Regions from separate parts of the Caproiciproducens puteiluti genome, predicted to be linked through region 1. Evidence: riboswitches for the same ligand, from Rfam matches in the RefSeq annotation. Region 1 holds a riboswitch; each other region holds the start of a gene.
The links. Region 1 has a riboswitch for cyclic di-GMP ahead of ACRQU7_RS01410 (sigma-70 family RNA polymerase sigma factor). Riboswitches for the same ligand answer to the same signal wherever they lie in the genome.
Positions count from the first base shown of each region.

Region 1 (9,783 bases):
TCCGGGAGACGATCCGGAGAATCCGGACTACACGAAGGCCCTGGAAGGAGTTATCCTCTACAATCATGCCTCCTGCGCTTATTGGCCGGAAGGCAGCGAATTTGATGAGAATACCGCCCCTCTGTGCTCTTCCGTAGATGGCAAGCTGGGAATTGGTGAGCCTGGCGGCACCTGCGTATCCTGTTCCCTCAATCGCTTTGGCACTGCTCCGGACGGTAAGGGTGGAAAAGCCTGCAAGAACATGCGGATATTGTATTTTCTCCGTGACGGTGAGTATATGCCGCTGCAGGTAACGCTCCCGCCCACTAGTATCAAGCCGTTTCGTGAATTTTTCAATGCTGCTTTTGTGTCGCGCCACCGCGGGACCTGCGGGAGTGTGATTCAGATCGGTCTCAAACGGGCAAACAACGGCAGCAACGATTACAGCGTCGCCACTTTCCGCAAGCTTTACGATTTCACCGGTGAGCAACTGGCGCAAATCAAAGCTTATGCGGACAGCTTCAGGGAACAGGTCAAGCTGGCTTTGCAGCAGCGTGCTGCCGCCACCGAAGACCAGTTTGACGATGGTTGTGACTACAGCGGCTATGACCAGCCAGCCCAGGAAACGGACGATCATTTCAGCATTGCACAGCAGATTGACGGCGACCGGGAAGATCTTCCGGCCTAACTGTTTTTGATACGGCCCTTTCGCCGTATACCATGTTCATCAGGACACTCCGGTTCAGGCCGGGGTGTCCTATTTTTTTAGGAGGAATCAAAATGTTAAAAGAAGTGCCATTAACTTCGGAACAAAGGAAGTTTGCAACGAAACATCACAACCTGATCTATTCTTTTCTCAATGAAAACCATCTTCCAGAAGATGAGTATTACGACGTGGTCGTTTTTGGGTATCTACGGGCTGTAAGAAGATATTTTGCCGAGGACAATCTTAAGTCATTTTCCTTTACAACCATTGCTTGGAGTTGCATGAGATGTGATCTGATGAACTACTACAAAACGCAGAACTGCCAAAAGCGCAATGCGGAGATCGTGAGCATTCATGTCAGCCTGTACGATGGCGATCTGCCGCTGGAACAGACAATCTCTGCCCCGGATACGCTGATGCAGCAATTTGAAACCGAACTGCTTCTGCACGACCTTGCCAAACGTGTTTCCCTTCAACAGATGGATGTGCGAATGAAGTCCAATGGCTACGGCGTGCGGGACATTGCGCGCAGCCAAAAGACTACCATCAAGCAGGTGCGTGAGCTGCTGGAAAATGCTCATAGTGCCTTACTGGAGCTATGCTGTGAATAAACTGGAGATGGTGTTAAAGATACTGTCTATTTAGGCACGAAGACGCACAATTTGAAATGAAAAGCAAGATAGAGATCCTTGACATTGAGGTGGATGCCTTAAAACAACAATTGAATTGGAGGCTGTAACGAATGAAGGAAGAAAAAAAGAATGTCCATCTGACCGGAACGCTGTTGTATCCGATCACAGTAGGCAGAGGGGCCGTCGTGTTCTCGGGTGGTCAGGTGATCCATACGTCCAGGGTAGTAGCTGTCCATGAACAAACGATAAAGCAAATCAGCTTTGAGACGCTGCATACCCACTACACTCTGACGCTGGGCCCTTTTCCGTTGGCGGGTATGAATCCGCTCGCTTTGGAAACGGCCGCGTAGAGACCTTAAAGTGAGTCGGTAAAACAGGTGCCGAAAGGACCTGGAGCTCTACGAGTTGGAAGGCCATGGCAGGAGATATGCTTGTCATGGCCTTTTATCGCAAAACTTAAAAGGGAGTGAATGTCATGATAATTTTTAGTACGGGTGATAGGGTTCGCCTCACGGAAAAAGTGCTTCACCCCGGGTTTCGCAATGTGTGTGGGACTGTGATAAAGACCGTAAAATCCCGTGGCGTTGTGGTAATCTGCTGTGATAACGGAAAGCGTTATGAAGCTTTGCTGAAAAATGTAGAAAGAAAGCCTGACTCGGAATCGGAAGCAAAAGAGGGATTAAGATGAATTTTGAAGGATATCAGGTCCGACCCGTCCGCACAAAGGACTGGGTTACGTTCCACTGCCAAAGATGCGGCGCGTGCTGCCGCCACTTGGAACAAAAGGTCATGCTGGAAAGCCTGGATGCTTTCCGGCTGGCAAAATTTTTGAAAAAGCGCGGGGATGATGTCACTGGCATGGACGACGTGCTCGACCGATATGCAACGCCTGTTCCGCTGGCGGAGGGATATCCGATCTTCGTGCTGCAGGTCGCCGGTTCGGAAGACGCCTGCATTTTTCTAAAGGATGGCGGGTGTAGCGTGTATGAAGCCCGGCCGCGCGTGTGCAGGCTTTATCCGTTTACTGTGAGCCCCGGAACAAAAGGCAGGGATTTTGAATATCTGCTCTGCACCGAGGCGCCGCACCATTTTGCCGATGGCCGGGTCCTGGTCAACGACTGGATGTATCAGAACTTTAAGCGGGAAGATAAAGAATTTGTAAAGCGGGAGTACGATTTTGCCCGGGATATCGGACGTTGCCTGCGTCAGCTCAGCAGCAGCCGGCTGAGTCAGGCTCTATTCCCGATTTTGTACTACCTCTATTCAAATTACGATTTAGAAAAATCATTTCTGCCCCAGTACGACCGCAACCTTGACAGTTTGATAAAGGAGCTGCGGGAGTTGATAAACGGGCGGTGATTTTGGTGGAAAGGAGCTGCCATGTATGCTTTGGAACGGTTGGTTTTTCAGGGCACGGAATGCTGCCCGCAGTACCGCTGGAAACAGCTTGCTATATGCGCCAATGAGAAGCTGTTGAACAAAATCAAAGATAAGCAGCGGCATCCGGAAGAGTGGCGTATCAGTCCTCTTGCCGATGCCGTAGAAGAAAGGCGGGATAAAAGTGCCTAAACCCAGAGAGATTTATACCGTAGTTACAACCAGCGCCGATGCCGATCAGGGATGTTTTCAGGACCCTACTCCTGCCGGAAGCTATTTTTCATTTCAAGGGGCCCAAGCGGAACTGGCCCGACTGATTGATGAGGAAAAAGAAACGCTGGATACGGCGCGATACGATACGGAAGAATGGAATGATACCGTCTGGTACGCTTATCAGGAAGGATATGCTGCGGCATGCTTTGTCCGCATCGAAGTCATAACCTCCCTGCTCATGGATGAGGAGGGTACCGATGGCTGAAATTAGAATCAGAGAACCGAACTGTTCTTCCTGCGAGGCCAATTATCGCCACTCCGGCCTTCCGCAAAAAAAATACGGCGTTATGCTCCATGAATTTGAACGGTACTGCATCGGCAGCAAACGGGCTCGAATGTTCAAAAAAAGGGATCCTGTGATAAAGGCCCCCGACTGGTGTCCAAAACGGATCTTTCCGCATAAGGTCCGTGTTTTTGATTTCAAAAGTGGCGATGACTGGTTCATGTTTGAAGATCTTTGCCTAACGCTGAAAAAGGAACTGCCCCCTGAAGCGCATCGATACGAAGTTATCGCCCAAACAACAACTGAGTTGTCCGCAAAGGAGTTTTGGGCACAGTGTGGCCTTGACGCAGGGCCAAAGCTTTTAGGGGTTAATGTACCAAGGCACGGGATCGTTGAAATTGACGATGGCCTGCTTCCAAATTATTTTTTCCTTTGCGAGAGCGGCTATCGGTACGAACCCTATTTCACCCCGCCCGCATCAACATCTAAATGAACAAGGCGGACACATCATCTGCCTGCAAATCTGATTGATTTGAAGGGATACGCCTATGAACAACATCAGTATGAAAATCGTGAATCAGATCGCAAGTCTGGAGAAGAAAATCACAAGATTAAGCGGAGACTACAAAACTAACACATGGAAACGGCAGCAGGAACAGCTCTACCGGGACCGCATCGTCGAAAGGTATAGTGCTCAGAAGCAGATGTTGGAATATCTCGGAGAAGAGGCCGCCTGCCGTGAATTAACTCAGTTGGAGAAGGCTCTGATCACCGGTGCATTTTATGAGAATATGCGCTCGTACTCTGCATCTGCCGTATATGCCAAAGAACATCCCCACAGCCACTCCCGGCTCCAATTTCCGTCAAAGGACAGTACGGCGGCGGTACGTCTGCTGAAAGCCGGCATCAAGGATACAGAGGCCATGGTTCAGGCCATCGATTATTATGATGGCCTGATGTGCAAAGCAATAATTCCGCCCGACTTGAACGCCAAACGTATCCGGGAGCTGTCCTTTCAAGCCCGACTTCATCAAAAGGCGATATCCAGTTTACACCGGTCCCATTGGCATCACAACTTTTGCAGTTGGCGTCGGTGAATGAAACCAGTCATGTGCTGGAGCCTGAAGCTGCCATCGGCAGCATTGCGGATGAAGCTAAGAAAATTACGCCCCATGTGGACTGCGTTGAAATTGTCCCTGACTTCCGGGAAGTGCTGGGATTAAAAGGGTATCGGATCATAGGGCCCGATCTTTTTGAGTTGGAACCACAGCCCGTATATGATGCGGTACTGATGAATCCACCATTCAGCGAGGAATGCCATCATATCCAGCATGCGTTCCAGTTTCTGAATCCCGGTGGGACACTGGCCGCCGTATGCAGTGTGCGGGTCAGGCAGTCTGATAAAAAGGAGTATGTTGAATTCCGTGACTGGCTCCAACAGTACCGGCATCATTTCATTGCTCCGGCAAAAGGTGATTTTGAGATGACCGATATGCAGGTATTACTGCTGCAGATCCATAGAGCGGCATAAGCTCCGAAAAGGCTAAGATTGCTGCCAAACGCAGCCAACTGCGGGTTCTATACACACTATCCAAGACTACCCGAAAGAATATAATTTCAGGGGCTGCGGAGTGATGATTTTTCCTCTACAGCTCTATTTTATAAAAGAAGGAGGCAAAGAGAATGAATTTTTATGAGACCAGAGCCGGTCACACTTTTTATGAGTACCAACTTCCACAGCTGATCTCGACCTTGAAAGAGCTGACCACCGCCATAACGCAGGCTAAGGCAAAGTTTTCGGTCCGCCTTCCTGCCGATGTTCCGCCAGATTTCCTCAAAAAGCTGTATTACGGCAATTTTGAGCCGGACATGCAACAGGATGCCGCTCAGCTGCGGGAATACAATAATCCGGTGATGGAGAGCCAGAAACGCCTCAAAAAGCTGCTCGCTCCGGAAGCTTGGGAACAGGTGGAGGAATACCGACGCTCAATAGATATTCGAACCAGTTTTGAGCTTGAGCAGGCTTTTGAAACAGGTTTTCGCACCGCTGCCAAGATGATTGCCGCGGGGCTTTCTGCGCCGCCCTGCAATGAAAAGGGGTAGGATCAGTATGAATAGAAAAAGCATACAGAACGCTGAAAAACAAGCCCTTCCGTATCAAAAACATCTGCACAGCGACAGGCATAAAGGGCGGTCGAAAGTCTATTCTACCTGCCCAAACAAAATTCGCTCGTTTAAAGGCTTTCGGGTGGCTCACATCGGAGTCTGCGAAAAATGCCGCTGCTTTCGGCGCGGTTAGCAGAGTATCCTGAATTTGCATGGAGGTGTTACTGGATGGGTCGAAAATATCTAAGGCCGGACGCAGAAGGCTATCTGCTGGAAGCCGAAGCCTGCAAAAAGGTAATTCGGGAATTAGAACACTTGGCCGCAAAACTGGAGCGCAAGGTCGCACGGGAAAAGGCCAAACGGCAGACGGAGTTCGAGCAGGTCATGGCGTATCGAAGTGAAATTGAAATACAGGATGATTACGGCTACGGCTTTCTGACGGAACGCCAGTATGACCATTACCTTGAACTTTTTCGTGCAGGGAGTGAGGCCCTGGAAAATCATCCTCCCACTGTAGTCGAAATTGCAGAAAAAATTGTCCGGCGTGTGATCAGAGATATCTTTGAGGATCAACAAGAGTGGCAGTTTTCCGCACTTTCTCCGGAACAGCAGGAAGCGGAACGGAAACGTGCGGAGCAGGCTCAACTTGAATGGAAGCAAAAAATAGCAGAAATCAAAAAGCGTCGTGGCATCCTTGATAATGATGAAAACACATCTGCAGAAAGTTAAGACTATATTCATAGAAAGGAGCTTTATATGAAATTGTACGATTTAAAGAAATACGGCTCCGTTCATCCGCTGCAACTGGAAGTCTGTACATAGTGAAGAAAAAGAGATGTACAACTCCAGATGTTTTGATATCCCATTCCAAATTAATCAGGTAGACCGTCGCAGGACTTTCAGAATATCTTGTGTTACAACTCAATAGAATATATGAGGAAACGCCTAACCCGGTTTGCTTTACTTCAAGCAAACCGGGCGCTTCTTTGGCATTCCGAGGCTCCGAAAATCATGGCTCCTTTCCTCTTACTTTAGATCCTAATTACTTCAATACAATGCATAAAAACCATGCATAGCTCTTGATACAAATCCTCATCAAAAACACCGTCCACGGTAGATTCTTTGAGAAGCAGGGGCTTGTACATCTCTATCAGGTTTTTTCTGGCAAAGTCTTCATTATCCTTTGCCAGAAGCAGCAACTCTTTAAAATTCATTCCTTTTTACCTCCTAATTCGTCGCGTAGTTTTCGAATCAGTCTGTAGTAAATAGAAGTTACAGTTTTATAGCCGATTCCGGTTTCGTTAGCAATCTCCTCAAAGGAACGCTCATCTGATATCTTCATGATCAAGATTCGGAAGTCCCGCTTCTTGAGTTGTTCAAGCGCCTGATGAAGTTCTTTGTTTTCAAGTTGCTCCAAGAGTGGCGATTGAGATATTATATCCTGCTCGGGTTGAAGTTCTTCTCGAATTTCCTGGTTATCCAAAGGCATTTCATTACTCAATCGCCTGAATTTAGCCCGTAAATACTGTATTTTTTTTCTATGTACTGCTGTTACGAGATAGGCTGTAAATTGATTTTGCAAGACATTGGATTCCCCAATGCCATTATTATATCGTTTCATGTTTTTCCTCCAAATTCTGAATTTTTTTAAGGAATTCAAAATTTGGAGGGGGGGGGGGATCGACAATGTGTCGGTTTCGACGATTTTTTACAGCAATGGGAAAGGCATAGCTCGATATGTGTCTTTAACGATCGGAGTAACAACTTTCTTGTCGGCAATAAAAAAACAGCACTTTGCCCAAGTAGGCAAAGTGCTGTTTTTTTATATTGAATTGGTTGAGAAGCTTCGTATGTACGAAGTGCCTCTTCCTTATTTCAACCTCCCCAAAAGCTGGAAACAGGTAATCATATGGGGGACTCCTTTTTCCTTTAGAGCATGGCAAAAGCCAAGTATCTGATACCCCAGAATTATCCGTCAAAAGTCATATATATTGCAAAAGCCTGCCCACATAAAAAGGGCAGGCTTTACGCGTAACTTCCGGCAGCCAGGCTATCGTCATGTTGTAAAACCAACATTTTAGATCTTGCGGCTTTGCGTCGCCGCCTTTCAGCGGTTTTGCCCTTGTGACTCTCTTTTCTTTTATAATTCTGCGTTTTAAAAAGATTGATTATCTGGCTTACCAAAACGACACCTCTCTTTCAAGCCTTTTTTTGGAGTACAAGGCCCTACAGTTGCGCTTACAGCACTTCCGCCAGAGGGTCCAGCAGGCTCTGGCAGAACATCTCCGACAGAACATTAAATACCAATACTGACATCTCGTTGGCCAACATAATTGTTTTTCACCTTTAACATATCGTAGCAGATATCCCTCACTAACAACTAAAGCCTTTGTTTTCTTACAGTTTTTAAGTTAATAATTTCATGGAAAGAAAGCATCTAATCTCTTACTATTTTCTGTTGATCTGATTTGCCTTAACTTTTTCATATATTTTGTTCAGTGTAGCAGTTGTTTCTTCGCTGTATGCTCCAGAAGACTTTCGGTGCGTAATTCTGTTCATAAGCATTATGCAAGTGTTGATGATATCGCAGTCTATTTCATTATCTGTTCTGTATATTTCATTGTGGATGATGCGGTCCAGCTCTCTGCAAAGCCATTCCCGAGGAATCTTGGGGTTCCGTGGGTCAATAAGACAGAGCTCCAAGATTGATTTTATTTCCTTATCCGTTAACAATAAAAACACCTCCCTCGCTGATTTTATATTTTTCATGATTACCAATACACCCTAAACAAAGTCAGAAGCCAGGAAGCAACAGTTCCTGGCTTCATAATATAAGTTTGAATCCGGTGTTACTGCCTTTAGACCGCTGCTTTGCGCCCTCACTTTTTATGGGTATTAAGGTAAGCAAATCCGATTTACAACAGTAATAATCTATTAAAATCAAAGGTATTGAGAAGATAAGAAATTGGCCGAGTCTACCGCTTTTCAAGGGGGCTTTGCATTTTTTTAATAATTTTAAGTATGAGAATTTATCTTAAGATAAAAAAGGAAGGTCCTGAACGAATCTATGATGATGTTAGCGGTATTCCAAGCTCCCCCAATACACCACTTTTTAGCTGATAATAAATATCTAACTGCTTTTTATCCTCAACAGGTATATCGTATCCTGCAAGCGAGTTCATTGATTCCGGATTTTTGGCCCAACTGAATACTTTGGTTTGTTTTTGGTTGGAAAGGCGATATGCACCCGCTGCTGTCTGTGTAATTGGATAATACTGACTGTTTTCAAAATCAGTCAGTTTTCGCTCTGGATCAAATTGTACCTTTTTGAGTAAAAGAACATATTCACTGTTTTTCTGTAGAGGCAGGTATGCTTTGCTAATGGTGTTCACATAACGTGTATATGTGTACGTATCAACAGCTTCCAGAATATAAAGCTGTTTTCCGTTGAATTCAGAATCACCTTTATAAACCTCTTCAACTGTAACCGGTGAATAAAACCCTTCCCCAGTAACAAAACGATTTCCACTGTATTTTGCCCTTATAATAATGTCAGAGTTCTCTATTAGCTTATCAGGCATTTGATTCACATCTGTTACAGAAAATTCTTGAAAAACCACATCAAATGTATTCCCTGTTTCAAACCCGTAATTGTAAATGCTTTCTCCTGCATTTTGATAAGAAACACGGACAACTCCCGCCAGAACCAGACAGACTAAAGCTAAGACGGCAGGGATGCAATACCAGCGTTTTTTCATTTAGGCGCCTCTCCTTCCTTCAGACGACCATCTGACATTTTATAAAAGCGGCTGCATAGAAGCGTCAGATCCTCCTTGTTATGACTCGCCAGAATGATTGTCGCGCCACGCTCATTTTCTTCGCGAACAATTTGCCGTACCAGATCGATCCCGTCGTCATCCAGCGCATTAGTCGGTTCATCTAAAAGGATAAGATCAGGTTTTTCCATAACTGCCTGTGCGATACCCAATCGTCGTTTCATACCCAGTGAGTATTTGTGGTAGGTACGCTTGTCATTGGGATTCAGTCCAACACGCTTAATATTTTCTCGGATATCGTCATCTGTGATTTTGTTTTGAATTGAAGCAAGTGTCTTTAAGTTTTCAAATCCGGTATAATAAGGCCAGAATCCTACGTTCTCGATTACTAACCCCATCTTCTGAGGAAAAGAGATATCCTTGCCGAGTTGCTTCCCTAATACGGTTACCGTTCCCTTAGTAGGATAAATCAAGCCAGCAATTGAACGAAGCAGCATTGATTTCCCTGACCCATTCTGTCCGTATAAGCCATAAACTCCACCCTGCTCCAATATTAAATTGATGTCTATTAAAACTTTCTGTTGCTTGAGCACTTTCGTCAGATCATGGATTTCAATAGCATTCATTCAATTCTCCTCCTTTATTAAGTCCATTAGGTCGGCTTTTTCGATTTTGAGATACAGATAGCCGTATAACAGGATCCAGTAAATC
Region 1 covers NZ_CP194790.1:284,347-294,129, forward strand. The annotation lists gene ACRQU7_RS01350 (hypothetical protein) at 1-667, shown strand, start outside; gene ACRQU7_RS01355 (sigma-70 family RNA polymerase sigma factor) at 760-1,296, shown strand; gene ACRQU7_RS01360 (hypothetical protein) at 1,428-1,667, shown strand; gene ACRQU7_RS01365 (YkgJ family cysteine cluster protein) at 2,002-2,676, shown strand; gene ACRQU7_RS01370 (hypothetical protein) at 2,707-2,886, shown strand; gene ACRQU7_RS01375 (hypothetical protein) at 2,879-3,172, shown strand; gene ACRQU7_RS01380 (hypothetical protein) at 3,165-3,683, shown strand; gene ACRQU7_RS01385 (hypothetical protein) at 3,739-4,287, shown strand; gene ACRQU7_RS01390 (hypothetical protein) at 4,284-4,721, shown strand; gene ACRQU7_RS01395 (DUF6809 family protein) at 4,874-5,293, shown strand; gene ACRQU7_RS01400 (adenylosuccinate lyase) at 5,525-6,025, shown strand; gene ACRQU7_RS01405 (helix-turn-helix domain-containing protein) at 6,328-6,510, opposite strand; gene ACRQU7_RS01410 (sigma-70 family RNA polymerase sigma factor) at 6,507-6,917, opposite strand; gene ACRQU7_RS01415 (hypothetical protein) at 6,985-7,254, shown strand; cyclic di-GMP riboswitch class I at 7,334-7,427, opposite strand; gene ACRQU7_RS01420 (hypothetical protein) at 8,362-9,054, opposite strand; gene ACRQU7_RS01425 (ABC transporter ATP-binding protein) at 9,051-9,698, opposite strand; gene ACRQU7_RS01430 (hypothetical protein) at 9,699-9,783, opposite strand, start outside.

Region 2 (9,783 bases), 1.9 Mb from region 1:
GGTGTTTTGAGTGAGAGACCGGACACTTGATTTTATTCAATTGTCAAGGAGCAGTTGGTTTTTTGCCAACGCCATTATCTCACACAAAGCAGGAAAAAGCTATACAAATAGCTGATTTTTCGCATATTGACATTAGAAAAAACCGCCTTTAAATTGTGCTTTGCGTTTATGCTGTCCTAACTACATAAGCATTTATCAAAGCCTTTTTTATGAAATCAGCCGCTTCTTTGTTCGGCTCCGCAGAAAAAAGCAATGTGACAGGTAGTCCATTTACTTGGATTCTTATAGTCTCAGCTCTTGTATCCGGCTGCTTTGCCTTCATAGTGAAGCCTCCTATTCCATGCCCATGGTGAGCTCATGGATTGCATTGATATCTCTGAACAATCTGATTTCTCCTTCCAGCGGTGAATAGAGCTTTATGCCCGACTGCTCCAGCTTCCGGAGAAAATCCAGCGTTTGTGCCGAATCTCTCCCGAGGCGGCTTAGTTGTTTTACTAACAAGACATCCATCCTGTCTTGTTCAGCGGCACGTTCGACTGCAATCAGGCCGGGGCGATTATATTTCAGGCCGCTTCCCAAATCCTCGGAACAGCCAACAATGGTGAATCCCAGCTGATCCGCATAGTCATAGAGCTCTTTTTTCTGACCTTTCAGCATGCCGTGGGCATCCTCCGGCGCGTCAATGCGGCAGTACAGCCACGCTCTTTTTTTCAGTCCCATTATAAAAACCTCCTGTTCCTAAATAATGTGGTTTGACCTCACAAGGGCGCGGCAGGGCGCAATTGTCCTGCCGCGTAGTTTCTAAGGTCAAACGATTTGCTTGTTCTTCATTTCAATTTAATGCTTCTATTCGGCACTGCTTCCCGAAGCGAGGGCGGCAACATAAATGGTTTGCCGGTTAAGCAAACACCATAGGGATTTCACCTCTCCGTGGTTCTCACCGAGCCGCCCCCATTGCGTGATCCCGCTTTCAGGCGGGGCTGTGGCTGGACGGAAGTAGCGTTAGCACTGTCCGTTTCATTGCGAAACAACCCACCACGGGCTGCTTTATAACCGGGCTTTGCCGCTCGTCGCCTTCGATGCCATCGGTTCAACGGATGTCTGTCACCCATCCGCAGGTAGTCTTGGCGCGCCCGTCAATGTCGCTGCCGCTCATCACGGCCGGACAGATCATGTATTTATGTTGCCGGATATGAAATTTTCAAGGAGCAATGAGGGAAGAGTAAAACCCCCTCACTTATTTCCACGTTGAGTGAGGGGGTTGAGCGGATAAATTTTTATTTTCCCATAAGTTTTTTTAATTCCGCCAGGATTTTTACCTTTCTATCGTGAATTGTCCGCTGCGCGATCCCGGTTTCTCTGGATAGCTGGCGCTCGCTCTTATCCATAAAAAAGAGAGCCGTGATCAACTCCTGTTCTTCCGGGGCGAGATGTTTGAGGCAGGCCAGCATTTTCCCGATCAGCACCGTCTTGATCGCGGCATCCTCAACACTTTCAATCTCGGTGACAAACTGTCTGTTTTCCTCCAGAAGCCGCTCGTAGGAGTCCTCTCGGCTGGGAAGGTATGTAGCGGTGCCACTGCCATAATCAATCCTGCACCGTTCGACTTTGATGTCGTACTGCTGGTATTCCATCAGGCGGTCGCTTTTCTCCAGAACCTCGATAATTTCTTTGCTTACATCGGGATATTTATCCCGGTAATTTGTTTTTCTCCGATACTTTGCCATAAGCTTGTCCTCCATTTCGTGATTGTTGAAATCCGGAAATGAAGAACAAGCGGAGGGGATCGGCAATGTCGATTCGACACGCTTCTACAAAAAGAAAAGAGCTTAAAATCGAAACTGTTCTTTAGCGGTCGAGGCGGGGCTTTTGTTGTCGAAAATAAAAAATCAGCACTTTGCCCGGGACGGCAAAGTGCTGATTTTTGAATATATTCAGTTAATGGAGGCGAGTGTGTACGGGATTCGCCGTCTTTATTTCAACCTCCGGAAAAGGAAGAAGTAAAGAATATTCATGGGTTCCCCTTTCACCAAGGGACATAGCAGAGCCATGAATGATCTTTGTTCAAATTATCCGTCAGAAGCTATAAAAACAATGAAAGCCTGCCCGTAAAAAGGGCAAGCTTTCAAGTGCGACTTCCGGCAGCCAGGCTGTCATAGCGCGCTTTTACGCACTTTAGACCCTATGGCTTTGCGTCCCCATCGTTAAATGGGTTTGCCCTTGGTTTGACTATTTTGTTGTTTTAACATCTTTCGGCTTGTGCTTCCGTATGATAGGCGCACGTGATTTGCAGGGAATGGGGGGATTCCATATTACTGTTTCCATCAACAGCAGCATGACTGATCGTCCTGAATGGTCAGCTCGCCATTTTCCGCTGCAAGTGTCACAGCCTCTGTCCTTGTTTGAGTCTGGTCATCCATCATAACAGGGACCCCGTCAATGGAAACGGACTTCTCGCCTGCTTGCAATTTGATCAGTTCAAATTGCAAGGATGTGCCGCAGCAGGATTGCTGCTGTGATACTTTTAAACAGTCACAATCATTGGAATCAAATGCCGCCTGAATCAAGGATTTTGCTTCTTCTGTAATTTTCATCTTTCATTTCTCCAGTTCTATCATTTTATGATATCTTTATAATGACACAATCGTCCCATTGGAAAGTGTTAGCTTATATTGTCAGCAGTTTATCTCCTTCGATTTCCTCAGCGCTCCATGCAATTACCGCAAAATTTCCCTTGGAATGTTCATCCACCTTGTTGATCCACTCGATTTCGTTGCTCACCTTTGCGGAAAGTATTTGATTCGTTGTATCGGTCCGGTAGAAAGACGAATTGATTACCCACCATTTTGTTTCGATGCTGGCGCGCTTTAAATCTTCCTCCAGGCGCAGTGCTTCATAGACGGGCGTATCCTCAGCCAAAGTCACAATAATGACCTCGGTTTCATCAGGATTGCGGAGGCGCGGCAGAAGCTTCCGTGCGGATTCGGGGATTTCGCCCTGGGAGCGTTTGATCTCCTGATTGTAGCTTTGTGTGGAATCCAGCAGCAAAAGGGTATGCCCTGTCGGAGCGGTATCGATCACGACGGTCTGGTCTTCCGCTTTCTCTACAACTTCGGCAAAAGCCCGGAATACTGCAATTTCCTGCGTACAGGGAGAACGTAAATCCTCCTCGATATAAGCGATATCATCAGCGGACATGGTTTTCTTTGCATTGGAAAGCACTTCTTCCTGATATTTTTTCAGTTCGGCTTGTTCATCAATATGGCTCATGGTGATGCCGCTGGCCTCGCTGATTACGGATTTCAGGTGCCCGGCCGGGTCCGTCGTAGTCAGATGAACTTTCCTTCCTCTTTTTGAAAGGCCCAGTGCAATTGCGGCCGCAACGGTGGTTTTCCCGACACCGCCTTTCCCCATGGTAAAGATGACCTTTTTATTCGTGCGATACAGATCGTCAATGACATCTTCCAGATGAGGAATCGATTTAGCCCTGACTTTTTCATCGCGGATCTTATACTGATCCTGGGTCAGAAAAGCCCTGACATTGTCAATTCCGGTGATGTTATAAGCCCGCAGCGGAATCCGGTATGCGGTCAGTTTTTTCAAGCCTTGCGGGATGTCATGAAGCGCGTCTTGCTGTTTCCGATACAGGCTCTCGGAAACGCTGTCGTCATAGGAAGTCAGCACGCCGTTGATCACCAGTGTCTGATTGTTGATACCGATCTCCGCCAGTTCCCTGGATGCCCGTTCCGCTTCTTTCAAAGGTGCTTCTTCCGGACGCGAAACAAGAATCAGCGTCGTCTGCTTCCCGTCGGACAAGGTTCTGACGGCTTCTTTATAAACTTCCTTTTTACTTTCCAATCCCGAAAGCTGACCTAAACAGGAAGCTCCATGCGTATTTTCACTGATGAAATTGCTCCAAGCGGACGGCAGTTGCAGCATGCGAAGCGTATGCCCTGTCGGAGCGGTATCGAACAAGATATGATCATAGTCTTTCCGCACCGTTTCATCTGTGATGAATTTTGAAAACTCATTGAAAGCTGCAATCTCGACCGTACACGAACCGGAAAGCTGTTCCTCCATATTTTTAATCACCGCATCAGGCAGCTTGCCGCGATAGGGGCCGATGACACTTTCCCTGTATTCTGCTGCTGCCTGTATGGGATCAAGGTTGGAAACAACCAAATTTGGAACTTCTTTAATCGCTACCCCTTTGTTCGTAAGCTCCGTATGGAAAACGTCCTGCAAATTTGAGGCGGGGTCCGTACTGATTAAAAGCACCTTTTTCCCTTTGTCTGCAAGGGTGACGGCCGTGGCGCATGCTGCCGATGTTTTTCCGACTCCACCCTTTCCCGTGTAAAACAAATATTTCGTCAACCTAATTAATTGTGGATTAAAATTCTCCATGATGATACCTCCAATCTTTTATAAAAAGATAAGGAGCATCCTCGTCCCTTGTGAAAAATTCACACAACTGATTTGGGAAGATATGCTCCTATCGTCTTGTTAGAAGTGCTAAATCTCTTTCTCAGCAGAAAGTATGAACCGAATCAGCAGCACTTTCCTCCCGAGCAGCCGCATCCGCCCGACCTTCTCGGAGTGACCTTGACAACCTTCGGCTTCCCGCCGAACAGATTTGCCGGGACGCCGAGTAGGTTGGCAAATTCTTCATTGGTGGGGTACCGGCCTGCGGTCACGATTTCTCCGTCCAAAACAGTGACGGGCAGCCCATCGACGCCCTTTGTGTTGATAAAGTGATTGACTGCCTTGTTGTTTACGAACTGCTGCGGAGCATTTGACAGATTGAACCGTTCAACATTGATCCCGTTTTTCTTGAGTGTATTCAGGGCAGTCGAAATCCTGAGAAGTTCGGGGTCCACTCCAACTCCGCAAAGGCCAGTCGAACAGCACATGGCAGGTTCAAAGATTTGCATTTTTTTCATATAAGACATCTCCTAAAAATTGTTATTTACCATTGATCGTCGACCGACGATCAATGGATAGATTGGTTAATTAAAACAACTCACCGGAATATTCAAGAGCGTTGCGAGCTCATCGTTGGTTGGATATCGGCCCATAAATACAATTTCATCATCCAAAACAATGATTGGAAGCTTTCCAAGACGTTCCCCATTGTTGATGAGCTTATTAATGGATTTGTTGTTTATAAATTCCATTGGCAAGTCTAAAAGGTTAAAACATTCAACCTTAATGTCGTTTTTCTCCAACGTCTTGAGAGATACTTTGAATCGAATCAATTCAGAATTAGAATTATCATTGCGTAATCCAATGGTGCAGCCCAACGCCGATTCAAAGATTCGCATTGTTTTCATGAAATCGCTCCGGATAAATCAGTTCGCCAGTCATTTTTGAGCCTCTGGTTTATGGAGCGGAAGCCCATTTCCATCAAAATATTTGCCTTTCAGATAGAGCGAAAGCCGTACAAGTGAAATCATCACCGGTACTTCGATCAACGGCCCAATAACTGCAGCAAATGCTTGCCCGGAACTGATACCGAAAACTGCGACCGATGTGGCGATAGCAAGTTCAAAATTGTTGCTCGCGGCGGTAAAAGATAATGTCGCGGTCTGGTCATATTTGAAACCGCTCTTGTATGAAATAAAGAAGCTGATTACAAACATCAGCACAAAGTAAATCAGCAGTGGAATTGCAATCCGCACTACATCAAACGGTAACTCAACGATCATGCGCCCTTTGAGCATAAACATGATAATAATCGTATAGAGAAGCGCTATAAGAGCAAGCGGTGAAATCTTTGGTATAAAGGTATTGTTCAGCCATTCCTTGCCTTTGATTCTGATCACCGAGAATCTTGTGATAATACCGGCTGCAAACGGAATGCCAAGATAAATGAGTACGCTATGTGCAACTTCCAAGATTGATACGTGTACGGCCTCTCCGCCCCATGAGAGATGTAAAGCTTCCGGTAAAACCGTGACAAAAAACCAAATGTAAACGGAGTAAAGAAGGATTTGGAAGATTGCGTTGAGGGCGACCAATGCGGCACAATACTCGTTGTCGCCTTTCGCCAGCGTATTCCAGATGATCACCATGGCAATGCAACGGGCAAGCCCTATGACAATAATGCCGATGGCATACTGCGGTTTGTCTGGTAAAAAGATGATCGCAAGGAGAAACATCAGGATCGGGCCGATGATCCAATTTTGTAAAAGCGAAAAGCTGAATACCCGCTTATTATTTGCCACCTTACCAATTTCTTCGTACTTAACTTTAATAAGCGGGGGATACATCATAAGGATCAGTCCGACTGCGATAGGCCACGACGTCGTCCCTGTGCTGAGGCTGTTAATTGCATTTGCCGCAGACGGGAAAAAGTTACCGACGGTTACGCCAATGGCCATGGCAAGAAAAATCCACAATGTAAGGAATCGATCCAGAAAAGACAATTTTGCTTTACTTTCTACACCCAACTATAAAACCTCCCAAGTGAATAATGATTAACGAATTTTATATCGTTTTGTTATTTAAACATCTTGTTATTTAAACATCCGCACAGATTTTGACCTTTGCATTTCCGGCATTCTTCCCGGTCAACTTTGTAAGTCGGAAGTTCTATCAGTTTGCGCTGAAGGTACTCCCAAAGCTCAGCGTTTTCTTGCTTAAAATTATCGTCGATCCGGTAATACGCCCATTGTGCCACTTTGTAGCTATCCAAAATCCCGCAATTTTTTAAGGCTGTCAGATGCCGCGAAGCATTCGATTGTGTCATTTTCAACGTGGCTTCAATCTCGCATACGCACATTTCGTTTTCCAAAAGTAAAGATAAAATCCGTAACCTGCTTTCCTCTGACAATGCCTTAAAGACCTCGATCATTCATTCCACCTTCCTTGAATACACTTGCTTCGCTAATTGAGATCAGTGCAGCGATGGCCGACCTTATTGAAAACCATTCATGTTATTTAGACAGTACTTTGCATTACTCTGATCTGTTACACCGCACATGTTTTCAATACTATAGCGTATATTATTTCTGTTTGTGACGCCGCACATATCGCTAATTCCAAATTGCGTATCCTCTCTGCACGTGGCTATATTCATATTGTTGATGCTGAGATAATCTGTCATAACATAATCCTCCTTAACCACCGTATGATGTATTTGAAGCACCCTGTTCCAATATCGCTGTATGATCATATATGCATATACTATGCCCATAACAAGACATTTGTTACAATGGCAATATAACAAATTATTAAACTGGATTTATTTTGCTATAATACCGAAAATTTCTCATAAAATTCAATTCGTTTCCACTATTTCATTAAGCTTTTTCTTTAAAGTCGTCCTGTCGGATTTTTCCAAGGGAAGAAGCATAAACAAGTCAATCCTTCTGGTTAATTCATTCACCAGGGTTCTGAACTGCTTCAAGATTTCTTCATCAGTACCTTCAAAATATTTCGGATCAGGAAATCCCCAATGCACATGTATAGAGGGGCCAGCTATTACTGGACATTGATTTCTTGCACGATCACACAAAGTAATTACAAAGTCGAAGTACTGATCTGAAAATAATTTCAGGGATTTTGGCTTACAGTCACTTATATCGATGCCAATTTCTTTCAATACCTTGATGGCATAGGGATTAATTTCTTTTTCAGGTTCGCTTCCAGCACTATAAGCAATTATCCGGTCTTTCCCTTTCGAGTTGAGAATTGCCTCGGCAATTTGGCTTCTTGCAGAGTTGCCTGTGCATAAGAATAATACCTTTAACATGATTGCCCCTCCAACAGTTTCAACTTTTTCAAGTCATCTCAAACCTTTTGGCACCGATGATTAAGACGGGCTGAGAGCGATCTTATTTCTCTCCATGCGTTTTGCCATATTGTTTTTGTCCGCCTGAAAGGTTATATACTTTTTTAACCCCTTTGCCCAGCAGAATGTTCTGTGCTGCGTTTCCGGTCACGCCCTTATTGCAGTAGGTAACCGTAATCGCGTCCTTATCCAACGACTCGGCCGCGGCTCTCACTTTGGCGTGGGGGATGCTTCTCGCGGTTTCAATATGATTCTTCTCATATTGCGCAGCAGCTCTGGCGTCGATCAACGTATAGGGTTTCCCAGACCGCATCAGGGTATCGAGCTCCTGCGCCGTGATCAGCGGTCTGCCCCTGTGAATGGCATTATCCAGGATCATCCCGGTGTACATCACCGGGTCCTTTGTGGTAGAAAACGGCGGGGCATAGGCCAGATCAAGATGGAAAAGATCTTCCACTTTCGCCTTGAAGGTAATCGCCGTCACAAACACGTCGATTCTCTTGTCCACGCCCTCATATCCGACGATCTGCGCGCCCAGGAGTCTGCCGCTCACGCGGTCGGCGATTCCCTTGATGACCATTTCCCTGCCGCCCATATATTCCGGCTTGTTGGGTTTGATGTTGTGGCAAACCTGGACTTGATAACCCAAGGCAAGCGCCTCACGTTCGGAAAGGCCGGTCTGAGCCACCGTCATATCAAATATTTTGAAGATTCCGGTACCGAGTATGCCTCTGAATTCCAGATCGCCGCCCGTCATGCTGTCTCCGGCGATTCTGCCGGTCTTGTTGGCTGTAGAACCCAGCGGCCGGTAAACCGGTTTTCCCGTCACCGCATGGAACTGCTCGATGCAGTCTCCGCAGGCATAGATATCCGGTTGGCTGGTTTGCATCTTTGTGTTCACACGGATCGCACCGGAAACGCCAAGCTCGATCTCCGCCGCTTCGGCCAGTGCCGTGTTGGGGCGAACCCCGGCAGAGATCAGAACCAGATCCGCAGGAATCTCTTTGCCGCCCGACAAAACGACACTACTTTCCGTAATCTCTGTAATAGAAACGCCCGTCAGGACAGGAACGCCATTCTTTTCTATATGGTCCTGCACATAGACCGCCATGTCACTGTCGAGCCCCGGTGTCACTTGCGGCAGCTTTTCCAGCAGGGTCACTTCTAAACCGAGTTTTTTCAGATTTTCACAGACTTCCAGCCCGATGAAGCCCGTTCCGATGATCACCGCGCGCTTCGGGCTGTTTCCATCGATATAAGTTTTGATGCGGTTCATGTCACCGATATTGCGCAGAGTAAAGACGTGCCGTCCGTCTGCGCCCTTGATTGGTGGAACGACCGCCCGTGCTCCGGTTGCAATTACCAGCTTGTCATATGAATCGGAAAACACCTCTCCGGTGGTAAGGTTTTTGACTTTCAGAACCTTTTGATCGGGGTTAATTGAGAGCACTTCATGACGGGTCAAAATATCCACATTGTATTTACTTTTGAAAAACGCGGGATCGCGTGGGGTGAGTTCGTCTGCGTTTTCGACTTCACCGCCGATGTAATAGGGCATACCACAACCGGAATATGAAATAAAGCTGTCCTTGTCATAAACGACGATTTCGGCGCTTTCGCTGTTTCTTCGTGCCTTTGCCGCGGCGGACGTTCCGGCGGCAACCGCACCTATGATTATAATTCGCATTTTCCTTCCTCCTCGACATTATTACAGATACAATCCCGATATTCCGATGTGATTCCGTCCCAGAAATTTTTTATGGCAGTAACTTTTTTGTCGTTGATCGTATACCTCATCCAGGTTCCTTCGCGCCTGCCGTTCACAAGGCCGCAATCCGTCAGAATTTTCATGTGGTAGGAAAGGGTAGGCTGCGTGATCTTGAAGGATTCCAGAATGTCACAGGCGCACATTTCGCCGCAGGAAAGAATCTCGACGATCTTCAGCCGAGTTTCGTCGGACAGCGCCTTAAACACCGGGGCATATTCCGCGT
Region 2 covers NZ_CP194790.1:2,222,384-2,232,166, reverse strand. The annotation lists gene ACRQU7_RS10905 (hypothetical protein) at 167-322, opposite strand; gene ACRQU7_RS10900 (recombinase family protein) at 334-720, opposite strand; gene ACRQU7_RS10895 (sigma-70 family RNA polymerase sigma factor) at 1,278-1,727, opposite strand; cyclic di-GMP riboswitch class I at 2,138-2,229, opposite strand; gene ACRQU7_RS10890 (hypothetical protein) at 2,325-2,594, opposite strand; gene arsA (arsenical pump-driving ATPase) at 2,668-4,404, opposite strand; gene arsD (arsenite efflux transporter metallochaperone ArsD) at 4,548-4,940, opposite strand; gene ACRQU7_RS10875 (arsenic metallochaperone ArsD family protein) at 5,007-5,330, opposite strand; gene arsB (ACR3 family arsenite efflux transporter) at 5,361-6,449, opposite strand; gene ACRQU7_RS10865 (metalloregulator ArsR/SmtB family transcription factor) at 6,500-6,853, opposite strand; gene ACRQU7_RS10860 (arsenate reductase ArsC) at 7,280-7,753, opposite strand; gene ACRQU7_RS10855 (FAD-dependent oxidoreductase) at 7,836-9,479, opposite strand; gene ACRQU7_RS10850 (ArsR/SmtB family transcription factor) at 9,467-9,783, opposite strand, start outside.
Region 2: linked by a shared signal. The riboswitch ahead of ACRQU7_RS10895 (sigma-70 family RNA polymerase sigma factor) and the one ahead of ACRQU7_RS01410 (sigma-70 family RNA polymerase sigma factor) in region 1 are both predicted to bind cyclic di-GMP.

Region 3 (9,783 bases), 540 kb from region 1:
GATCGCCGGTTCCATCTGCGGACCCTTTGCGTTTGTGGACAATGTCCGCGGCTCCATTTATCAGGAGCTCGGACCGGTTCCCAGTCCTTTCAGCTGCTGGCTGATCCTGCGCGGCCTGAAAACACTCCATCTGCGCATGAAGGCCCAGTGTGAGAACGCGATGGCGGTCGCGCAATGGCTGGAGGGCCATTCCAAAATAGAAAAAGTGATTTATCCGGGCCTGGAGTCGCATCCTCAGCACGAGCTGGCAACCGGGATTTTCGGCGGAAGAGGCTACGGGGCCATGGTTTCCTTTGTGGTAGAGGGCGGACTGGAGGGCGCCCAGAATCTTATCAATCATTTAAAGCTTGCAAAATATGCGGTCAGCCTGGGCGATCTGGATACGATGGTGCAGCAGCCCGCCACCCAGACCCACGGCAAGATGTCCCGGGAGGAAAGGATGTCCATGGGTATTGACGACGGCATGGTCCGGCTGTCAATCGGCGCCGAGGACGCAAGGGACATTATCGCGGACCTTGAACAGGGCCTCAATGCCTGACGAAAGGTTCTTTCTTGCCATCGACGCGGGTACGACCATGATAAAGGCTGTGCTTACCCGCGCCGACGGCGGATTTGTCGATACCGCCGCTGCGAAGCTTCAGATCCTGATGCCCCGGCAGGGCTGGTGCGAGATGGATATGGAGACCGTCTGGCAGGCGGTATGCGGAGCGGTGGGTACGCTTCGGGAGAAGAACGGCACGGTATGGGGAAATATCTGTGCGGTCGGCATCTGCGCGCAGGGTGACGGCATGTGGCCGGTGGACGCCGGCGGGAAACCGGTGCGCAACGCCGTTCTGTGGAACGATACCCGCGCGGAGGGTCTGATCGATTACGACGCGATCAATAAGACCTGTGTCGCGCTGGAAGCTTCCCCGCTCTTTCCGGGCGCATGCCCCGTGATTCTGCGCTGGCTGAAGGAGTACGAGCCTGAAAATTACCGGCGCATTGCCGCGGTGCTTCACTGCAAGGACTGGCTGAATTACCGTCTGACCGGGCAGTTGGCTACCGACCAGTCGGACGCTTCCACCTCTCTAATGAATATCTATACAAAAAAATATAAATTTTCCCTGCTGGAAATGCTGGGAATCGGCTCCTGCCAGGAGTGTTTCCCGCGCGTTGCGGCTTCCGACGAGGTGGTCGGCACCGTGACGGGGCAGGTGACGGAACTGCTCGGAATCCCAACCGGTACGCCGGTGATCGCGGGGGCCATCGATGTTCTGGCCGCGGCGACCGGTTGCGGTGTGACCGCACCCGCGCAGAAGGGAACCGTTATCGGCACCACGCTCTGCAACTATGTGGTTCTGGATGAGGACGGGGCGCGCGTGAACGCGGGGGAAATCGGCAGCGTTCTCTGCCACACACAGCCGGGGACTTATATCCGGCTGATGGCGGCGCTGTCGGGCGCTTCCGCCCTGGATTGGGTACGGCGTGAAATTCTTGCCGACGAACCCTATCCTCAGCTGGAGCAGGAAATTGACAAGCTGCCGGTCGGCAGCGAGGGGGTTTTCTTCCATCCGTATCTGTACGGGGAGCGGGCCCCCTTCCGGCTGGGAACCGCCAGCAGCGGATTTTTCGGCCTGCAGGCCTGCCATACCAGATATCACATGGCCAGGGCCGCCTTTGAAGGGGTCGCCCTGTCCCTTTACGATTGTTACCGGAGCCTGCCGTCCGGGGAAGATGTCTTTGCCGTAGCAGGCGGAGCGGCGAAAAGCGATCTGGTCTGTCAGATGGTGTGTGATTGTATGGGAGAAAAAACCGTACGCTGTCGGGAAAAAGAGCTGGGAATTCTCGGCGTGGTCCGCCTGCTGCAGAAAGCGTGCGGTTTCCCTGTCCTGTCCGGTGCGGCGGAGCGGGACTCTTTTTTTCCGGATATGGAAAAGCATGAACAGTATAAAAAGCTCTATATGGAATTCTGTTTTCTGAAAGACGCCATGCTGCCTTTTTGGAAACGGAGGCAATAAGCCGGTCCTATTTCCGCTGCTTTACCGGAAGGAGTGGCACGGCGGCGTATCGGGCGCAGAAGCCGCGGGCCCGCCCGCGGCGGTACGGCTTCGGGCGGCCCTTTTGATTAACCTACCCAGAGAAGGAGAATAAAAGTATGGATTCCAGAAGAATGAAAACAATGGATGGCAACGCGGCGGCCGCGTATGTCTCTTATGCGTTCACCGATGTCGCCGCCATTTATCCCATCACTCCGTCGTCCAATATGGCGGACGAAACGGATAAATACGCCGCGGCTAATCGCAAAAATCTGTTTGGCCAGGAGGTCAGGATCACCGAGATGCAGTCCGAAGCCGGAGCAGCGGGCGCCGTACACGGGGCGCTCACCGCGGGTGCCCTCACCACGACCTACACCGCTTCTCAGGGCCTTTTGCTTATGATCCCGAACATGTACAAAATTGCGGGGGAATTTCTGCCCGGCGTCATACACTGCGCCGCCCGGACCCTCGGCAAAAGCACGCTCTGTATTTTCGGCGATCATTCCGACGTTTACGCGTGCCGCCAGACCGGATTTGGAATGCTCTGCTCCAACAGCCCGCAGGAGGTCATGGACCTGGGCGCCGTGGCGCATCTTTCCGCAATCAGGGGCCGTGTTCCCATGCTGCATTTCTTTGATGGCTTCCGTACTTCCCATGAAGTACAGAAAATCCATATATGGGACGATCAGGCTTTGGGGGACATGCTGGACTGGGACGCGGTGAGCGCTTACCGCCGCCGCAGCCTCAATCCGGAACATCCCGTCACGCGCGGTACCTGCTCAAACGACGATACCTATTTTCAGGAGATTGAGGCGGGTAACCATTATTATGAGGCCTATCCGGATATTGTGAACAGCTACATGGAAAAGGTCAACGCGAAAATCGGCACCGATTACAGGCCGTTCAATTACTACGGTGCAGCCGACGCCGAGGAGATCATTGTGGCCATGGGCTCTTCCTGCGAGACCATCGAAGAGGTCGTCGATTACCTGAACGCGGCCGGTGAAAAGGTCGGCCTGATCAAATGCCACCTGTACCGTCCGTTTTCCGCAAAGTACCTGTTCCGGGTACTGCCGAAGACGGTCCGGAAAATTACCGTGCTGGACCGCACCAGCGAAGCCGGCTCTATCGGAGAGCCGCTGTACCTGGACGTGCTGGCCGCGATCAACGGTACGGAATTCAGTTCCGTACAGGTGTTGGTGGGGCGTTACGGTCTGGGCGGCAACGACACCACTCCCGGCCAGATCATCGCGGTATTCCGCAATATGGGAAGCGATTCCCCCAAAAAGCATTTTACTGTGGGCATAGAGGACGACGTCACCCATCTGTCCCTTGAGGTGAAGGAAAATCCGGATACGACGCCGAAGGGCATTCATTCCTGCAAATTCTGGGGACTGGGTGCCGACGGCACCGTCGGCGCGAATAAGAACTCCATTAAAATCATCGGCGATCACACCGACATGTACGCGCAGGGCTACTTTGCCTATGACTCCAAAAAGTCGGGCGGGCTTACAGTGTCCCATCTGCGCTTTGGCGATCAGCCGATCAAATCTACCTATTACATTAATAAGGCCGATTTCGTCGCCTGCCACAAAGCGTCCTATGTTGAGAAATATGACATGGTACAGGATATTAAGCCCAACGGAAGCTTCCTGTTAAACTGCCAGTGGAGCGACGGGGAGCTGGGCGAAAAGCTGCCGGACAGAATGAAAAAATATATCGCGGACAATCATATCCGTTTTTATACCATCGACGGAGTAAAACTGGGGAAGGAAATCGGCCTTGGCGGCCGGATCAACACGATCCTCCAATCCGCTTTCTTTGCCATTGCGGGCGTGATCCCGAAAGAGCAGGCCATTCAGTATATGAAGGACGCCGCTTTGCACAGCTACGCGAAGAAAGGCCAGAAGGTAGTGGATATGAACTATGCGGCCATTGAGCGCGGTGCCGCGGAGTTCCACCAGGTCGAGGTTCCGGACAGCTGGAAAAATGTGCCGGATGCCGGTCCGGTGAGAAAAGTTACCGGGAAAAATCAGGCTCTTACCGATTATGTCAATGAGTTCCTGATTCCCTCCAACGAATATAAAGGAAATAAACTGCCGGTTTCCGCGTTTACAAAGCTCGGCATGGAGGACGGTACCGTCCCGAACGGCTCCTCCGCCTATGAAAAACGCGGGATCGCCATCGACGTGCCGGAATGGAATCCGGATCACTGCATCCAGTGCAATTTCTGCTCCTATGTCTGCCCGCATGCGGTGATCCGCCCGGCCGCTATGACGCCGGACGAAGCCGCCGCCGCTCCGCAAAGCCAGAAGAGCAGGGATATGACGGGAATGCCGGGAATGAAGTTTGCCATTGCCGTTTCCACCCTGGACTGCTCCGGCTGCGGTTCCTGCGCAACGGTCTGCCCCGGCCTGAAAGGGCAGAAGGCGCTGACAATGAAGCCCATAGACACACAGATGGCTTCTCAGGAAGGGTTCGACTATGCAGTCGCCCTGGGAGAAAAACCGGAAGTCATTGAGAAGTTTAAAGCGGAGACCGTGAAGGGCAGCCAGTTCAAACAGCCGCTGCTCGAATTCTCCGGTGCGTGCGCGGGCTGCGGGGAAACTCCGTATGCGAAGCTGGTCACGCAGCTTTTCGGGGATCGCATGTATATTGCCAACGCCACCGGATGCTCCTCTATTTGGGGCGCTTCCGCGCCCGCTACTCCCTACACCACCAATCAACGGGGGTTTGGACCCGCCTGGGCAAATTCCCTTTTTGAGGATAACGCCGAGTTCGGCTTGGGCATGACCCTTGCCCAGAAAGCGATCCGCAGCCGACTTGCAGGGTACATAGAAAAACTGAAAGCTTCCGATCAGACATCCGAAGAAATGAAGGCTGCCTGCAGACAGTATCTGACCACAAAAGAAGACAGCAGGGAAAACCGCGCCGCAGCCGACGCTTTGATTCCGGAACTGAAGAAGGCCGCCGCGCAGGGCTGCGAGCTGTCCGGAAAGACGCTGGAGGACAGGGATTATCTGGCCAAAAAATCCATGTGGATTTTCGGCGGGGACGGCTGGGCCTACGATATCGGCTTCGGCGGCCTGGATCATGTCCTCGCCTCCGGGGAAGACGTCAATATTCTGGTGTTTGATACGGAGGTCTACTCCAATACCGGCGGTCAGGCTTCCAAAGCCACTCCGGCCGGCGCCGTTGCGCAGTTTGCGGCGACCGGGAAGAAGATGAAGAAAAAAGACCTGCCCGCAATCGCTATGAGCTACGGTTTTGTGTACGTTGCTCATGTGGCTATGGGCGCAGACAGAAATCAGTGCATTAAGGCGATCAACGAGGCCGAGTCCTACCGCGGTCCGTCCATCGTCATTGCTTACGCCCCCTGTATCAACCACGGGATCAAGGGCGGGATGAGCCTTGCCCAGACGGAGGAGAAAAGGGCGGTCGAAGCCGGCTACTGGAATCTTTTCCGCTATGACCCGCGTTTGGCGGAGGTAGGAAAAAATCCGCTGCGCCTCGACAGTAAGGCCCCCACGGCAAGCTACCGCGACTTTATTATGGGAGAGGTCCGCTACAATTCGCTGACACGTGCCTTCCCGCAGCGCGCCGAGGAGCTCTTTACAAGGGCCGAAGAATATTCCAAACAGAATTACGAGCATCTAAAGAGACTTTCTGAGCTCAATATGGATTAAACCCGCGTCCTGTGCCGCCACTTTCCGAAAAATGTGCAGGCAGAAACGGCGGCCGCTTTATAAAAGAAGGAGAAAAATGGATATTGATAGGGTTGATGCCGCAGAACGGCGGGGGACGAACAGCACTAAGTGGGACGGTGCCTCGGCCAAATTCGGTGCGGATGATTTACTGCCGATGTGGATAGCGGATATGGACTTTCCGGCGCCCGGCTGCGTCCATGAGGCGCTGAAGAAGATCATTGATTTTGGGGTTTACGGGTATTCTTTTGTGGGCGACGGATATTATCAGTCCTTTATCGATTGGGAAAAGAAGAAACACGGCTATGAGGTCAAAAAAGAGTGGCTTCGTTATACGCCCGGGGTCGTTTCCGGTCTGTACTGGTTCATCAACGCAATGACGCTGCCGGGAGAAGCCTGCATGATTCTGACTCCGTGCTATTATCCGTTTATGGACGCGGTCAGGGACACGGGACGAAAGCTCATCTGCTGCGACCTGGTGAACACCGGCGGGCATTATACCGTTGATCTGAAAAAATTTGAGGATACTATCCGGGTTAATCATGTAAAATTATTTCTTCTTTGCTCTCCCCACAACCCGGTCGGACGGGTTTGGAGCAGGACGGAGCTGAACGGGATTTTGGATATCTGCAAACACAGAGGCGTGTTCGTGGTCAGCGACGAAATCCATCAGGACATTACCTTCGGCGGCCATCGCCATATCCCCGCGGCAGCCGCCGGGGATTACGACGACATGCTGGCGACGCTGACTTCGGCCTCCAAAACCTTTAATCTCGCCGGGTGCAAAAACTCCTTCGCAGTCATTCCCGACAGGGAAATCAGGGAACGGTTTGACAGATACGCCAAGTCCATCCGCGTTACCAGAGGCTCCGTGTTCGGATATGCCGCGGTGGAGGCCGCTTACCGCAACGGGGAACCGTGGCTGGAGCGGATCCTCAATATCATCGCGGAAAACTACCGCTATCTGCGTGACACGCTGATGCGCGAGTTTCCGGAAATTACGGTCTCTCCGCTGGAAGGAACCTATCTGGTGTGGATCGATCTGGGCGCTTACGTTCCCTGTGAACAGCTGCACGATTTTATACAGAACCGTTGCGGTCTTGCCCTGGATTACGGGGAGTGGTTCTATGAAAACAGGGCGGACACCCATATGCGCATGAACCTTGCGACCTCCGCGAAAAATGTCGGCACAGCGGTAAGCAGCTTGGTCAGGGAAATCAGGAAGCTTCCGCAGAGCTGAGGAGCATACGTCTGAATAAAACGATGAAAATAGCAAACCCGTCAAAAGGCGGGGACGCAAAGCCACGGGTCTAAAGTTATCTATGACAGCCGGGTTGCCATTCCAGAAAGCCGCGGCACAAGACAGTACCGCGGCTTTGCTGTGTTTCCGGTCAAGCAGAAAGCGGCATGAATCGGCGTATCCATTGCAAGCCGCAGTTCAGTGTTCCCGGTCCGGCACCCGACGCGCCGGCCGGAATAAATTTGGGGAGGATGAAAATGTTGAAAAATAGGAAGATCGGTAAAAAGCTGATTCTGTCTTTTCTTTGCGTGGCGGTTATTTCCAGTATTGCGGGGATCGTGGGGCTCAGCGTCATGACGAATATGAACACCAATTACAAAAAAGCTTTGGTCGATTACGGCTTTTCTCAGGGAGATATCGGCCTGTTCAATTCAGAGTTTAACCACAACGGCGTGATTGTAAGGAATATTGTCATCGATCCGGATGTTCAGAAAATGATGACCGATTCCGATCTGCTCTCCCAATCCAACGAGAAGCTCAATCAATACCTTGCGACTCTCAACGGCAGAATGACCACGGAACAGGAGCTGCAGGATTTTAAGACCATTCAGGAAAACATCGATGAATATAAGACCCTGGCCGATCAGGTGGTCACCCTGGCCATAGAAAATAAGGACGCACAGGCAAGAACGATGCTGTCGGATCAGGTCGAGCCCATTGCGGATAAAATAGAAGCTTCAGCCAATGCATTGATCAGCGGGAAAATCAAAACCGGGAACCAGGTGTCGTCAAGCCTGTCCGCTCAGGGAACAGGGGCCACGGTGTTTATTTTCTCGGTGATCCTTCTTACGATGGTTGTCTCGTGCATCGTTGCGCTGCGGATTTCCCGCGGAATCAGCAGACCGGTAACGGAAATGGCGGCGGCGGCCCGGAGAATGGCGGAGGGCGATCTCAATGTGCAGATTCAGGTCGATTCCCATGATGAAATCGGGCAGCTGGGCGCCGCATTTTCGGAAACCGTCGAATATATCAAGCAATGCATTGCGGACATATCGGTCAAGCTTGCGCAAATGGCAAAAGGAGATTTGTGTATTGTAAATGAAATGGAGTATAAGGGGGATTTTGTGGAGCTGCAGGAATCCATCGGCGGCATTGCTGCTTCACTCAATGACGTCCTGCTTCAGATCAGTCGGGCTTCCGAACAGGTTACGGGCGGCGCGGAGCAGATATCCAACGGGGCCCAGGCGCTGGCGCAGGGCGCAACGGAGCAGGCAAGCTCCGTCGAGGAGCTCTCCGCTTCCATTATGGAGGTATCCGCGCATATCCGGGACAACGCGGAGCACGCGGCCAACGCCATTTTGACGGTCAGGGATGTCAGCAGGGAAATCGAGATCAGCAACGGACATATGCAGGAGATGATGAATGCCATGGCAAGGATCGACGATTCGTCGGGCCGGATCGGGAAAATCATCAAGACGATCGAGGACATCGCCTTCCAGACCAATATTCTTGCACTGAACGCCGCAGTGGAGGCAGCCAGAGCGGGAGCCGCGGGGAAGGGCTTTGCCGTTGTGGCCGGTGAGGTGCGAAGTCTGGCCAGCAAAAGCGCACAGGCAGCCCAGAATACCACTTCCCTGATCGAAGAGTCTATAAAGCAGGTCAAAAACGGCAGCAAAATTGCGGATGAAACTGCAAAATCTCTGCAAAGGGTTGTGGAAGGAGCGGAAACGGTTTCAAGCGCGGTGGAAAAGATATCACAGGCATCCCGACGCCAATCCGACGCGATCGCTCAGATCACCACGGGAGTCGACCAGATTTCCAATGTGGTGCAGACCAATTCCGCAACGGCGGAGGAAAGCGCCGCGTCGAACGAAGAGCTTTCCGGTCAGGCTCAGACGCTCAATGCGCTTGTAAAAAGGTTCCGGTTAAGAGAGGAAAACGAAGCGGAACGGACAGCCGGATTTGCCGATGAGAGGCTGCTGTGGCAGGAACCGGGACCTAAAGAGGGGCTCAGTGAGGACGGGTGCTCCGAACCGGAAGAGCTGCAGGCATAAAGGGTTTTGTGTGGATGCCAAACGTCTGTTTTCGGTAATTTCGGCAGGAGCCTTGGCCTGCTTATCCACAGACGAGGTCTGATAAGAAAAAGCTTATTGATATCGAAAGGGAGAGTCCCGGGATTTACTGAATCCCGGGACTCTCCCTTTTTCTGTTCATTTTGTGCTGCCCGTCCCTTGATATTCTTCCGTTCCTTCCACCTCGGGGACGGATATTTACAATACAATAAAACCCGGAGGGTTGCAAAACGGCGAGTACTAAAAATGCTGTTGTTGGAAGAAAGATAAAAACAATTGCTGGATTGTGTCTGTTTTTGCTGCAATTAGCACAAAAATAGGACTTCTCGAAGATAAACCGGAATGATATGATTGACCCAAGCTGTTAAGAAGCCGGTCATTAATTTCATAAACTGCGAAACAGAAACAGCCAGCGGATTGTAAACTTGGATAGGTGGTGTAACGGTTGTTTTTTAGTTTGGACAGGCGATGCGGGCATGTACTGGACGCACTTGCGAAATATGATGATTATGTTACGATTGATTCCCTTTCCGCGCAATTAGGACAGACAAGGCGAAACACACAGTACGATCTTTGCAAAATCAACGATACATTTAAGCTGGCGGGGATTTCCACGATCAGCAGCAGAAGAAACAGAGGAATCAAGCTGCTGGATGAGCAGAAAACCTGGTGGGAGAACCTTTCTTTGGAAGGCGGGAGGAAATTTAATTACATTTTCACCCAGGATGAACGCGTTGCGCTGATTATCT
Region 3 covers NZ_CP194790.1:822,185-831,967, forward strand. The annotation lists gene ACRQU7_RS04035 (trans-sulfuration enzyme family protein) at 1-538, shown strand, start outside; gene ACRQU7_RS04040 (FGGY-family carbohydrate kinase) at 531-2,000, shown strand; gene nifJ (pyruvate:ferredoxin (flavodoxin) oxidoreductase) at 2,138-5,704, shown strand; gene ACRQU7_RS04050 (MalY/PatB family protein) at 5,781-6,962, shown strand; cyclic di-GMP riboswitch class I at 6,984-7,064, shown strand; gene ACRQU7_RS04055 (methyl-accepting chemotaxis protein) at 7,220-9,016, shown strand; gene ACRQU7_RS04060 (PTS sugar transporter subunit IIA) at 9,480-9,783, shown strand, end outside.
Region 3: linked by a shared signal. The riboswitch ahead of ACRQU7_RS04055 (methyl-accepting chemotaxis protein) and the one ahead of ACRQU7_RS01410 (sigma-70 family RNA polymerase sigma factor) in region 1 are both predicted to bind cyclic di-GMP.